Regions from separate parts of the Nonomuraea sp. NPDC047897 genome, predicted to be linked through region 2. Evidence: riboswitches for the same ligand, from Rfam matches in the RefSeq annotation. Region 2 holds a riboswitch; each other region holds the start of a gene.

Region 1 (3,391 bases), on a different contig from region 2:
CGCCAAGTCCGCCCGGCAGCAGCCCGAGAAGGAGGCGATCGCGCGGCGCGCCGCCCGGCTCGTCGAGCCGGGCACCGCAGTGGCGCTCTCGGCGGGCACCACCACGTGGGCGCTCGCCCAGCACCTGGTGGGTGTGCCCGAGCTGACGGTGATCACCAACTCCGTGCCCGTGGCCGACGTCTTCCACCGCAACCCGCGCGCCGATCGCACGGTGGTGCTCACCGGCGGCGTGCGCACCCCGTCCGACGCGCTGGTGGGCCCCGTCGCGGTCGCCGCGATCCGGCGGCTGCACGTGGACACCCTGTTCCTCGGCGTGCACGGGATGAGCGTGCGGGCCGGGTTCACCACGCCCAACCTGCTGGAGTCGGAGACCGACAGGGAACTGGTGGCCGCGGCGCGGCGGCTGGTGGTCCCGGCCGACCACACGAAATGGAACACCGTCGGCATCAGCACGATCGCCGAACTCACCGAGGCGGACGTGGTCGTCAGCGACGCGGGGCTGCCCGAGGACGCACGCATGGAGCTGGCCGAGCGAGCCGGCGAACTGATCATCGCAGAGGGGTCGCCGTGAAGCGCACCATCACCCACCTGGCCGACGGCCGTGAGCTCATCTACTTCGACCGCCGCGACGACGCCGACCGCGGCGCGATCGACCGCCGGCCGCTCGATCCCCGGCCGGTCGCCTCGGAGCTGCGCCACGACCCGCTGACCGAGGAGTGGATCGCGATCGCGGGGCACCGGCAGACCCGGACGTTCATGCCGCCGGCCGACGAGTGCCCGCTGTGCCCGTCCACCGACACGCGCCAGTCCGAGATTCCGGCGCACGACTACGACGTGGTGGTGTTCGAGAACCGCTTCCCCTCCTTCTCCGGCGACCTCGGCGCCTACGGCGCCGCCGGAGGGCTGAGTGACGTGCGTCCGGGCGTGGGTCGGTGCGAGGTGATGTGCTTCACCTCCGACCACTCCTCGTCGTTCTCGCACCTGACCGACGACCAGGTCGAGCTGGTGATGGAGGCCTGGGCCGACCGTACGGCGGAGCTGTCCGCGATCGACGGCGTGGAGCAGGTCTTCTGCTTCGAGAACCGCGGTGAGGAGATCGGCATCACGCTGACCCACCCGCACGGGCAGATCTACGCCTATCCCTATGTGACGCCGCGGACCAGGCTCCATCTCGGCGCGGCCGCCCGCTACGCCGCCGCGCACGAGGGCCGGAGCCTGTTCGCCGACGTGCTGGCGGCCGAGCGCGGGGGACCGCGGGTGGTGGCCGCCAACGAACTGTGGACGGCCTTCGTGCCCGCCGCGGCGCGCTGGCCGTTCGAGGTGCATCTCTACCCGCACCGGCAGGTGCCCGACCTGGCCGCGCTGACCGGGGCTGAGCGGGCCGCGTTCGCCCCGCTCTACACCTCGGTGCTGCGGGCGTTCGACGGCCTGTTCGGCGTCGTCATGCCGTACATCGCGGCCTGGCACCAGGCGCCGGTGCGTGAGGGGCGTGACCTGGGCTATCTCCACCTGGAGCTGTTCAGCATCAGGCGTGCGCCCGGCAAGCTGAAGTATCTGGCCGGTTCGGAGTCGGCGATGGGCGCCTTCGTCAACGACGTGCTGCCGGAAGAGGCGGCACGCATGATTCGATCACAGGTAGATCACTAACAGGTTTCTTCTTAGGCTCGCATGACCTTGGATTTACTGTTAATGTCCCTTTCGCACCGGCCGTAACGGCCGGTGCGCCAAAGCCTAATCTCGGGCGCGTCGCCCGTGAGCCGGGGACCCAAGCACCTGGGGTGAATCCACGCCTGTGGTAGGGGAACGCTACTCCCTCCCGAACCCGTCAGCTAACCCGGTCGGCAAGAGGGAGAGGATTCCTACGTGGCGGCTGCGTCCCCCGCGCGTCTTGCCATCGGTCTCACCGTCGCCGCCGTCGTGGCCACCAGCCCGGCGGCGCCCGCGCTGGCCAAGCCCAAGCCCGATGAGACCAAGCTCCGCTCGGAGCTGAAGCAACTCAACACCAAGGTCGACGGACTCATCGAGACGTACAACCTCAAGCGGGTCGAGCTGGCCAAGGCCCAGCAGGCCGCCAAGACTGCCGGGAAGCGGCTCGCCGCCGCCGAGAAGGCCCTGGCCGAGGCCGAGAAGAAGGTCACCGAGATCGCACAGCTGCGCTACCAGAGCGGCCCCCAGTCGCTGCCGACGTTCATGCTGCCGATCAACGGGGCGGGCGCCGCGGTGCTGGAGCAGCTCCTGGCCGAGCAGCAGGCGGTGGTCGACGGGTTCGCCGCCGTCCGGGACGAGAAGAAGAAGGCCGCCGACGAGGCCGGCGCCCTCGCCGCCAAGATCCGTGCCGATCAGGTGACCGTGGCCGGGCAGCGCGAAGAGGCCGAGGACGTCATCGGCGACATCGAGGACAAGCTCGAGGACCTCGTCCCCGTCAGCACCGGCCGCCGCCCGGACGGCACCTGGGCGCCGCAGCTGCCCTCCGGAGCGGACAACATCACTCCCCGCACGCGCGCGATGCGCGAGCTGATCAAGCGGAACTTCGCGCTGCCGTTCACGGTCGGGTGCTACCGCTCGGGTTCGAGCGGTGAGCACCCGCTGGGCCGGGCCTGCGACTTCATGATGAGCTCGGGCGGCAGCATGCCGTCGACCGCCAACCAGGTGCTGGGCGACCGCGTCGCCGCGTGGGCCGTGGCGAACAAGGCGAAGCTCGGGGTCAAGTACGTGATCTGGAAGCAGCGCATCAACCACGGCTCTGGCTGGAGCCCCATGGGGAACCGGGGCAGCATCACCGAGAACCACTTCGACCACGTCCACATCTCGATGTACTGACCCGAAGCATCCCGCGAGCGAGTCTGTGCCGTGGCCGGCGGTCGGCGGCCTGCGCCTGTCAGGAGGGGGACGGTGGGGCGGACGGTGCGGCCGGCGCGGCCGGCGCGCCCGGCAGCCGGGTACCGGCGGGCAACAGCGATTCACACGCCTTGACCGCCGCCCCGTACCTCTGGGACAGGACGTCGACCCGCTCACCCTTGATGTCGAAGTTGACCAGCCCGTCCGAGGAGACCGCGACCTCGGGAAAGCCGGGCAGACCCTGCGAGCGCATGCAGGCGGTGAACTCCCTGCCATCCCCGGCAGGGCCCGTGTCCGGGCTGACCGTCCAGACCGCACCTGCGGCGAGGACGACGGCGGCGGCCAGGACCACCCTTCTGATCGTCGAGCCGAACATTGACGTTTCCCTTCAGTCGATTCCGTCGGTGCCCCCAGAAAAGCCGGGAACCGGTTACAGGGAGGCAACGGCGACGGTTACCCCGCTGTAACGCGTGCGCGGGCATGCTGGGGATCATGAGGGTGTTGGTGGTGGAGGACCACGAGGAGCTCGCCCTGACGGTCGCCGCCGGGTTGC
Region 2 (3,391 bases):
GATGTCGCGGCCGGCGCGGCTCGGCACCACCTGCGGCTTGCCCTGGGCGATCCGGAACGCGGCGTTCCTGGGGCGCTGCTCCTCGGCGACGAGGTCATCGCGCAGGTCGTCCGCCAGCGTGGAGGCGTCGAACGCGGGCCGCATCCCGCCCCGCCCGTCGGGGACGAACCGCAGGCGGGACGCGAGCTGGGTGCGTGACAGGCTGGCCCGCTCGTCGCCGGCCGTCAGCGTCAGCGGCGCGGCCACCGCGGTCCGTGCGGTGGCAGCGGCGATCTCGCGCACCTTCGCGGCGGGCACCGACGGCGGCGTCGTGCGGACCGGCAGCGTGACCTTGTCGCGGCGGGCGAGGAACGCCTCGCGGATCGCCTGCGCGGCCGCCGCCCGGTCGAGGGCGCGGCCGGCCCTCGGCAGCGTCACCTGCGGCTCCAGCCCGCGGTAGGCGATGGCGCCCTCTCTCGGCTCGCGGTCGATCTTCTTGGCGAGGGCGGCGATCCGCCTGCCCAGCAGGTCGCCGTCCACCTCGACCGCGGGCGGGACCGTGCGGGTACCGAACAGCGAGCGGGCGATCCCGGCCGGGGTGGTGTGGCCGTCCATGGCCCGGGCCACCGTCGCGCCCGCGTCGAGGGTCATGCCGAGGTCCTTGGGCTTCATGGTGACGGTGCGGCCGGCGGCCTCGACCTTCAGCGGCCCCGGCCGGCCGAACTCCTCCTCCAGCCTGGCGCGGGCGGCCTCGGGGGAGAGCCCGCTGATGTCGACGCCGCCCGCGTCGGTGCCGGGCGGCACCTCGCCGGCCAGGGCCAGCGTGGGCATGCCGTACGCCAGCAGGAGGACGGCGAGGATCGCGGCGGCCGCCGCGGCGACGCGGCCTCGGTTGGTGCTGAGGATGCGCTTCATCGTGGGGGCGACCTCGTTCGGGGAGTCGGACGTCCGGCCAGTGTGCCACGGTGCCGATCGGCTCCCGGGCGTCTTTACCCAACGGGGGGAACTGCACCTTCAAACCACTTTCGCCAGGGGAAGTAGGTAAAAACTTCCGCGCTGAACCGCAGGTGGAGCGGGGGGTTCCGAGGTGTGCACCCGGACTTCGCTTGCACCGCTCTATACGCTTCGCTTACGTTTGGGGACACCGAGGCACACGTCCGGCACGTCAGTACCTCCGCCGGGTGATGCCTCGTTCAAACGCCGAGACCGCGTACGCACCGCCTGCATGACAGATCCGCAGGGGGCGGCGCGGCCGCCGAATCCGCGACAGATCGCGGAACCGGGGACCCAATCTCTCATGGGGTGAATCGGCACGCCCGCCACGAGCGGCGTGCCGTAGGGCACTTCCAGGCCCGAATCCGTCAGCTAACCCGGTAGGCGGCATGGAAGCAAGGAGTAAACCCCAGTATGACCATGCGTGACCTCTCCCGTGCCATCGTGCCCACGGACCTCCCGCGGCTGGCCGTCGGCCTCACGATCGCGGCCGGTGCCGTGTTCGGCGCCGTCCCGGCCATGGCCGGCCAGCCGGCCGTCGCGGAGTCGGGCCAGCCGGCCGCCCCGCAGGCGCAGGAGCAGCCGAAGACGGTCGCCGCGGCCTACCACCGGCCGCTGACCGCCGATGCCCTGCTGAAGGTGGCGGAGTCGCAGGTCGGTGTCACGGAGAACGCCGCCGGCGGTGGCACCCCCTTCCACAGCTGGTACATGTCCTCGCCGCGGGCCGCCGAGACCGTCGCCCGTGACGGTGGCAACATCGGCGCCTACGCCAACGCGCCGTGGTGCGCGATGTTCGTCTCGTGGGTCGGCGAGAAGGCCGGCGCCCGCCCCTCGGTCGGCTGGGACGCCTACACGGTGACCTACGCCAAGTGGTTCAAGGCCAACAACCGCTGGGGCTCCACGCCCAAGCCGGGCGCGGTCGTCTTCTTCGACTGGGACGGCAGCAGGAGCATCACCGCGATCGACCACGTCGGCCTGGTCAAGAAGGACAACGGCGACGGCACGATCAGCACCATCGAGGGCAACACCGGCAACGGCAAGGTCGAGCGCCGGGTGCGGCCCACCTCGCAGGTGGCCGGGTACGGCTACCCCGTCCTGCAGGGCTGACAGCCCCCTCCCACCCCCCACCCCTCACGGACGAGGCCCCCGGGCCGAGCAGAGACGTGGACGGGCCGGCGCGTCCGGCCCGCGCGTCCGGCCCGCGCGTAAGGCCATGGTTGACATCTCCTTCAGATAGCTGCACTATCTAGTAACTAGATAGCTCAACTATCCATTAAGGAGCGTCATGCAGTTCCCCCTCGTCCTCCTGGTCGCCCTGCTCACCTTCCGCGGCCTCGGGGCGCTCGGCGTCACAAGGTTCGCCTCGTGGCCGGCCAGCGCCGCCCACGCGCTCGCCGTCATGCTCCTCATGACCGCGTCCGCGCACTTCGTCCCCGAGAGCGTCACGGTCATGCCCAACCACGCCGACCTCGTCCGGATGGTGCCGCCGTTCGTGCCCTTCCCCGGCGTCATGGTCTACCTGACCGGAGTGTTCGAACTGCTCGGCGCCGTCGGACTGGTCGTCGCGGGCACCCGCCGCCTCGCCGCGTTGGCCCTGGTGGCGCTGTTCGTCATGCTGCTCCCCGCCAACGTCTACGCGGCCCTCGCCGACGTGCCGTTCGCCGGCGGCGAGGTGACCCCGCTGTGGCTGCGCGTCCCCGAGCAGATCCTCTACATCGCCTTCGCCCTCTGGAGCGCCACCCGCGCCGCCGCCAAGGGGCGGCCCGCCCGTGACGCCGCGGGGCCCGCCCGTCAGCCGACGATGATCCGCTCCTCGGGAAGCTGATAGCGGCGCGTCCGGTCCTTCAACGCCAGCGCCGACCCCAACGTCAGCGGGCCGGTCCTGCCGATGAACATGAGCACCACGAGCAGCACGTGACCGGCCGGCCCCACACTGGCGGTGATGCCGGTCGACAGTCCCACCGTGCCGAACGCCGACACCACCTCGAACAGCACCTGGTCCAGCCCGTGCGGCGTGAGGACCATCAGCAGGTAGGTGGCGACCGCCACCATGGCCACGCTCAGCAGCGCGATGGCGATGGCCTGACGCTGCACGCCCTGCGGCAGGCGGCGGTGCCCGATGTTCACGTCCGACTCGCCGCGCATCTCCGCCCAGATGACGAACGCCAGCAGCCCGAACGTGGTGATCTTGATGCCGCCGGCGGTGCCCGCGCTGCCGCCGCCGACGAACATCAGCAGGTCGGTCACCAGCCAGCTCGACGGATACATGTCGGCGATGTTCAGGCTGTTGAATCCGCCCGAGCGCGGCATCACGGCGGTGACGAACGCCGCCAGCAGCTTGCCCGAGTCGTCCAGCGCCCCCAGCGTCTTCGGATTACGCCACTCCGTCAGCAGGAACACCAGCGTGCCCGCCACCAGC
Region 3 (3,391 bases), on a different contig from region 2:
CTCGGCCACACCCTCGTCGTACGAGGCCAGGAGTTCGGCATAGACCTCGGGTGAGACGGGGGTGCCCTGAATCGGACGGAACCCGTGCCTGGCGAAGAAGTCGACCTCGAAAGTCAGGCAGAAAACCCGCCTGAGCCCCAGATCCCTCGCCGTGCGGATCAACGCGGAGACGATCCGGTGGCCGATCCCCAGGCCCCGGGACGCGGGGTCCACGGCGACCGTGCGGATCTCGGCCAGATCCTCCCAGAGAACGTGCAGCGCGCCACACCCGACGACCTGCCCGCTCCGCTCGGCCACCCAGAACTCCTGGACGTCCTCGTACAGCGTGACAGTGGCCTTCTCCAGAAGGCGTGGACCCGCACCGGCGTAGGTGTCGACCAGGCGCCTGATGGTCCTGACGTCGGACGTGCGGGCGCGCCGCACCACGACTTCGGTGTCAGGGACTGTCACTTCGGCGACCTGCTCCATGGGTTACCAGCGTACAGATCCCATTACGGCTCCTACCAAAATCCCACCTGTCCGCTCCATCCGGCATATCGCTCTGGCCTACACGAGTCACCCCACCTGCGACCCAACCACGGGCAAACAGGGCGTAAAGTCGCCCATGGGTGAAGGGACAGGACACCACCTTGTGACTCTTCGGTGGCTGAACCTCTACAGACTTGGCAGTTCTGGTTGAGCACCAACCCAACGTGCACTAGTGTCCAGCGACGATGTCACCCGCGCGTCCCGCGTGGAGACGCGCCCAATCCCCGTGCGGGGAACCGGGGACCCGCCGGTGGCCGGTGCGCCATCTGGGGTGAGTCCGAGCTCCGGCTCGGTAGGGCTGCTCCGGCCCGAACCCGTCAGCTAACCCGGTAGGCGTCGATGAGAGGAGCCGATTGGTGAAGCGTACGCGCGGTCGCGAGAGGACCTCAGCGGGCACCCACGCCCGCCCTCCGCATCAGACCGGCCCGCGCCGTCTCGCCCTACTCGGCACCGCCCTCGTCGCCGCCACGGCCCTGTTCGCCGGCGCCGGGGCGGCCCCGGCCGCCGCCGATCCCGAGCCGTCCCTCAACTCGCTCGCCAAGCAGGTCGAGCAGATGCACGTGGACATCGAGAAGCTGGCCGAGCAGTACAACGCCCAGCGGGAGAAACTCAAGACCGCCCAGAAGACCGCCGAGGCCGCCAAGAAGACGCTGGCGACCAGCGAGGCCGACCTGGCGGCCAAGCGGACCAAGGCCGCCCAGATGGTCGAGAGCCAGTACATCTCCGGCGTCATGGGGCGGGCCCTGCCCTTCCTGAGCGCCGGCGACCCCGAGCGGTTCCTCGACCACGCCGCCACCTCCTACGCGCTGGCCCAGCAGCAGACCGAGCAGCTCAAACAGGTCCTCGACGCCATGGAGTCGGCCAGGCGGGCCAGAGACGAGGCCAAGACCCACATGGAGGAGGTCGGCGAGCTCGTCAGCGACCTCAGCGCCAAGCGTGCCAAGATCGTGAAGATGGTCGCCAAGGTCGAGAGCAACCTCTACCGGCGGGCGGTCGGCGAAGCCGGCCGGCCGGGCACCAGGGCCACGCGCGTCAGCCTGCCCGTGGTCGGCTCGGGCAAGGCCGCCGAGGCCGCCCGCTGGGCGCTCACGCAGCAGCTCAAGCCGTACGTCTGGGGCGCCGAGGGGCCCAGCTCCTACGACTGCTCCGGCCTGGTCATGGCGGCCTACCAGCGGGTCGGCATCTCGCTGCCGCACTACACCGGCAGCCAGTGGACCGCCGGCCGGCACATCTCCAAGGACGAGCTGCGCGCCGGCGACCTGGTCTTCTTCTACAACGACCTGCACCACGTCGGCATCTACATCGGCGGCGGGCTGATGGTCCACGCGCCGCGCACGGGTGACGTGGTGCGCGTGGCCTCGATCGCCCGGCGTCCGTACGCGGGAGCCGTCCGCGTCGCCGACTGAGGCGCCATCCGGGCGGCGGCGGGACACCGGAGTGCCCCGCCGCCCGCGCTCAGTGGGCCGGCTTGACCAGCGGGAAGAGGATCGTCTCGCGGATGTTCCGGCCGGTGAACGCCATGATCATCCGGTCGATGCCGGCGCCCATGCCGCCCGTCGGCGGCATGGCGTACTCCAGGGCCTGCAGGAAGTCCTCGTCGAGCTGCATGGCCTCGACGTCGCCGCCGGCGGCCAGCAGCGACTGCTCGACCAGGCGGCGGCGCTGCTCGATCGGGTCGTTGAGCTCGGAGTAGGCGGTGCCCAGCTCGGTGCCGAACCCGATCAGGTCCCACTTCTCGGTGAGCAGCGGGTCGTCGCGGTGGGTGCGGGCGAGCGGCGAGGTCTCAAGCGGGTAGTCCATGACGAACGTGGGCTGCACGAGCTTGTGCTCGACCAGCTCCTCGAACAGCTCCTGCACGACCTTGCCCTGCCCCCACTTGGGGTCCCAGTGGACGTCGTGCTTGTCGGCGAGCACGCGCACCCGCTCCAGCGGGGTGCCGGTGGTGACCTCCTCGCCGACCGCGTCGGAGACCAGGGTGTAGAGGGGGACGCGCGGCCACCGCTCCAGGCCGAGATCGATCTCGGTGTCGCCGTGCCTGACCACCGTGGTGTCGAGCGCGGCGACGACGGCCTTCTGGTACATCCGCTGCGTCAGGTCGGCCATGTCGTGGTAGTCGAGGTAGGTGCCGTAGGCCTCGAGCATGGTGAACTCGGGGTTGTGCGTGGAGTCGGCGCCCTCGTTGCGGAAGTTGCGGTTGACCTCGAAGACCTTCTCGATGCCGCCGACGACCAGCCGCTTGAGGTAGAGCTCGATCGCGATGCGAAGGTAGAGCTCCATGTCGTAGGCGTTGATGTGGGTCCTGAACGGCCGGGCCGCCGCGCCGCCGTGGATCGGCTGGAGCATCGGCGTCTCGACCTCCAGGTAGCCCTCCTCGTGCCAGAAGTCACGTACGGCGCGCACGGTGGCGCTGCGCAGGCGGGCCATCTGCCGGGCCTCGTCGTTGACGATGAGGTCGACGTAGCGCTGCCGGACGCGGGCCTCGGGGTCGGTGAGGCCGATGTGCTTCTCCGGCAGGGGGCGCAGGCACTTGGCGGTGAGCTCCCAGCGCTCGGCGAGGACGGACAGCTCCCCGCGGCGAGAAGTGATCACCTCGCCCACCACGCCCACGTGGTCGCCCAGGTCGACGTCGCGCTTCCAGGCGGCGAGAGACTCCTCGCCCACCTTGTCGAGCGAGATCATGACCTGGAGGTCGCCGCTGCCGTCGCGCAGCGTGGCGAAGCAGAGTTTGCCGCCCACCCGGTTGAGCATCACGCGGCCCGCGACCGCGACCGTGTCGCCGGTGGCGGTGTCGGGATCGAGGCCCTGATGGCGCTCCCGGACCTCGGCGTTGGTCGCGGTGCGCGGGAAGTTGACCGGGTAAGGA
Region 4 (3,391 bases), on a different contig from region 2:
GGCAGCGGTCAGTACTTCCTATTGTCTCGCCATTTGGGATGGCAAGGGGTGACGGGGCTGTTTTGCGCCCTTGGCATGCGAAAAGCGCCTGGCGGGTCCGGTGCGGACCGCCAGGCGCTTGGTCGAGCTGAGGCGGCCCTAGCTCGATACTCGCGCGGTGATGTCGTCGCCGATCTCATGGGTGGTGCGGCTCGCCCGTCCCGCCGACCGCGCGTCGATGTCGTCGGCGACGGCCTGCTCGACGCGGGCGGCCTCGGCCCGCAGGCCGAGGTGGTCGAGGAGCATGGCGGCCGACAGGATCGTGGCGGTCGGGTCGGCCTTGCCCTGCCCGGCGATGTCGGGGGCGCTGCCGTGCACCGGCTCGAACATGCTGGGCGCGGCACCCTCGGGGTTGATGTTGCCGCTGGCCGCCAGGCCGATGCCGCCGGCGATGGCGGCGCCGAGGTCGGTGATGATGTCGCCGAAGAGGTTGTCGGTGACGACCACGTCGAAACGCTCGGGCTGGGTGACGAAGTACATCGAGGCCGCGTCGATGTGGCAGTAGTCGGTGGCCACCTCGGGGAACTCCTCGGCGACCCGGTCGACCGTGCGCTGCCAGAGGTCGCCGGCGAAGGTGAGCACGTTGGTCTTGTGGACCAGCGTCAGCTTCTTGCGCGGCCGCGAGCGGGCCTTCTCGAACGCGTAGCGGACCACGCGCTCGACGCCGTGGGCGGTGTTGAGCGACTCCTGGGTGGCGATCTCGTGCGGCGTGCCGCGCCGCATCGTGCCGCCGGTGCCCGCGTAGAGGCCCTCGGTGCCCTCACGCACCACGATCATGTCGATGTCCTCGGGCGAGGTGTCGGCCAGCGGGGTCCGCACGCCAGGGAACAGCTTGACCGGGCGCAGGTTCACGTAGTGGTCGAAGGCGAAGCGCAGGCGGAGCAGGAGGTCGCGCTCCAGGATGCCCGGCGGCACGCTGGGGTCGCCGACGGCGCCGAGCAGGATCGCGTCGTAGCCGCGCAGCTCCTCAAGGACGGCGTCGGGCAGCGTCTCGCCGGTGCGGTGGTAGCGGGCGGCGCCGAGGTCGTAGTGGGTGGCCTCGAACTTGACGCCCACGGCCTCCAGCACCTTGAGCCCTTCGGCCACGACCTCGGTGCCGATGCCGTCTCCGGGGATCACTGCCAGGCGTGTGTTGCGCGACTCCATGGCCGGTACCTTACCGGGTCGTCTCGGCTGACGAACACCCGATCTCAACGCTCGGACATCCGTTTTACCCGTATTGCGGTGCTTTGACCGTTTCGTTAGAGTCCCTCAAGCCTAATCCGCGCAGCCGTTGCGCGGAGCCGGGGACCCACTCCCCCTTCGGGGCGAATCGGCACGTCCGCGTGCCGTAGGGCCACTTCCAGGCCCGAGCCCGTCAGCTAACCCGGCCGGCCGTGTGGAAGGACTCCTCGTGCCGCGCATCGCCATGCTCACGCCCGCCCTCGCCCTCGCCACGACCGCCGCCGGACTGGCGGTCGCCTCCCCCGCCGCCGCGGCGGCACCCACCCCCGTGACCGCCTCCCCCGTGACCGCCTCCCCCGTGGCCGCGGCGACACCGGACCCCGGTGGCGTCACCCTCACCGGAGCCGACATCAAGCGCGCCAGGACCCGCGACATCCAGCTCCCCGCCTGGAAGCTCGCCGTCAGGTACGCCCTGGACAAGCAGGGCACCCCCTACGTCTGGGGCGGGGCGAGCCGGAGCGGCTACGACTGCTCCGGCCTCATGCTCCGGGCCTACCAGTCCGCGGGCATCGAACTCCCCCGCGTCGCCGCCTCCCAGTACGGCGCCTACTCCAGGAAGATCGCCTGGAAGGACCTCAAGCCCGGAGACCTCGTCTTCTTCAACGGCCTCGGCCACGTGGGCATGATCTCCCGCCCCGGTCACATGGTCCACGCGCCACGCACCGGCGACGTGGTCAAGGAGGAACGCCTGGACGCCGGACGCCGCGCCTCCTTCGTGGGCGCCGTCCGGCCCGACCCGAAGGGGGTCAAGCGCTGGGCGCACATCCGTGAGCTGCGCCAGGCCCCGCCACCGGCCATGCCGGTCGCCACTGCCCTGTGAGGACGGGACGGGTGCGGTCGCGCGTACTACCGTGATGACGTGACAACCGAGAAGGTGCGGCTGACCGCCGAGAAGGCCACGCTCCTCGCCACGCTCCACGGCAGGGCGCTCGACGCCCGCGCGCCGTACCCGATCCTCGCCGACGCCCTCTCCCTGCAGATCGCCCGGCGGATCGACCACGACTTCCGCCGCACCGGGATGACGCGGGGCACCGCCGCCGCCGTGGCGCTGCGGGCCCGGCACCTCGACGGCTGGGCCCGGCAGTTCCTGGCCGGGCACCCGGAGGCGAGCGTGCTCCACCTGGGCTGCGGCCTCGACACGCGCGCCCACCGGCTCGATCCGCCGCCGGGCGTCGACTGGTACGACGTCGACTACCCCGACGTCATCGAGCTGCGCCGGCGGCTGTTCCCCGAGCGCCCCCGGTACACGATGATCGGCGCGTCGGTCACCGACGCCGGCTGGCTCGACCGCGTCCCCCGGGACAAGCCGGTGCTGGTCGTCGCCGAGGGCCTGCTCTACTACCTCGACCGGGACGGCGGCCGGGCGCTGCTGCGGCGGATCGCCGAGGGGTTCGCGAGCGGCCGGCTCATCTTCGACGCGCTCGCCCCCCGCGGCCTGCGGCTGCAGTGGCTTAACCCGCCGGTCCGCAAGGCTGGCGCCACGATGCGCTGGGGCATCGACGGGCCGGCCGACCTGCTGTCGATCAGCCCGAGGCTGCGCTGCGTGGACGCGCTGAGCGTCTTCGACCTCGACGGCTACGACCGGCTGCCGGGGCCGTACCGGATCCTGGTGCGGATGGCGGGAACGGTGCCGGCCGTGCGGCGGCTGGCCGCCTTCTACCGGCTGGAGTTCGGGGCCTAACGACCCAGGCTTTCGGGCGCTCCGCCGTTGTCACGGCGGTCCAGTGCGGTCTGCAGGGCCTCGGCGGCCTCGTCGTCGCGCTCGTCGGCACGGTTGTAGGGATACATCTCGTACATGTGGCTGCTCATCTCGTCTCGCGGAGCGTCGGGTGAGGAGAGTCGGACCCCGGTCACGGATCCGACCGGGCCTGAACTCGCGGTCCGGGTCACGGACCGGACGACAAGGGACTGACGGCCGACGCGACGCCGCTCACCGCGGCGGGTGGTCGACCTGCCCTAACAGGCCCCGCCGCGGCAGGTAATGAGTACGAGAACCTGGCGCATCACCCACGACAGTACCCGGCGGTCGAGGTGCTGTCTCGTTGGATGTCCTAATATCTCGCATCTTGAGACAGAAAAGCGGCTGCCGCCGGACCATGCCGGCGGCAGCCGCACCCACTCGTACGGG

Evidence for each region. A riboswitch is a leader RNA that binds a small molecule or an ion and turns the genes downstream of it on or off. The one in region 2 is predicted to bind cyclic di-AMP.
Region 1: linked by a shared signal. The riboswitch ahead of ACGF0J_RS37280 (hypothetical protein) and the one ahead of ACGF0J_RS27390 (CHAP domain-containing protein) in region 2 are both predicted to bind cyclic di-AMP.
Region 3: linked by a shared signal. The riboswitch ahead of ACGF0J_RS29770 (NlpC/P60 family protein) and the one ahead of ACGF0J_RS27390 (CHAP domain-containing protein) in region 2 are both predicted to bind cyclic di-AMP.
Region 4: linked by a shared signal. The riboswitch ahead of ACGF0J_RS23305 (C40 family peptidase) and the one ahead of ACGF0J_RS27390 (CHAP domain-containing protein) in region 2 are both predicted to bind cyclic di-AMP.

What each region holds. Positions count from the first base shown of each region.
Region 1 covers NZ_JBIDCC010000028.1:21,840-25,230, reverse strand. The annotation lists gene ACGF0J_RS37290 (DeoR/GlpR family DNA-binding transcription regulator) at 1-571, shown strand, start outside; gene galT (galactose-1-phosphate uridylyltransferase) at 568-1,647, shown strand; cyclic di-AMP (ydaO/yuaA leader) riboswitch at 1,719-1,859, shown strand; gene ACGF0J_RS37280 (hypothetical protein) at 1,864-2,820, shown strand; gene ACGF0J_RS37275 (hypothetical protein) at 2,879-3,214, opposite strand; gene ACGF0J_RS37270 (response regulator transcription factor) at 3,331-3,391, shown strand, end outside.
Region 2 covers NZ_JBIDCC010000013.1:48,487-51,877, reverse strand. The annotation lists gene ACGF0J_RS27395 (VanW family protein) at 1-894, opposite strand, end outside; cyclic di-AMP (ydaO/yuaA leader) riboswitch at 1,223-1,374, shown strand; gene ACGF0J_RS27390 (CHAP domain-containing protein) at 1,387-2,079, shown strand; gene ACGF0J_RS27385 (hypothetical protein) at 2,258-2,797, shown strand; gene ACGF0J_RS27380 (TrkH family potassium uptake protein) at 2,764-3,391, opposite strand, start outside.
Region 3 covers NZ_JBIDCC010000014.1:252,273-255,663, forward strand. The annotation lists gene ACGF0J_RS29765 (amino-acid N-acetyltransferase) at 1-468, opposite strand, end outside; cyclic di-AMP (ydaO/yuaA leader) riboswitch at 733-879, shown strand; gene ACGF0J_RS29770 (NlpC/P60 family protein) at 885-1,934, shown strand; gene lysX (bifunctional lysylphosphatidylglycerol synthetase/lysine--tRNA ligase LysX) at 1,984-3,391, opposite strand, start outside.
Region 4 covers NZ_JBIDCC010000010.1:134,336-137,726, forward strand. The annotation lists gene ACGF0J_RS23300 (3-isopropylmalate dehydrogenase) at 139-1,185, opposite strand; cyclic di-AMP (ydaO/yuaA leader) riboswitch at 1,284-1,429, shown strand; gene ACGF0J_RS23305 (C40 family peptidase) at 1,433-2,083, shown strand; gene ACGF0J_RS23310 (class I SAM-dependent methyltransferase) at 2,123-2,944, shown strand; gene ACGF0J_RS23315 (hypothetical protein) at 2,941-3,072, opposite strand.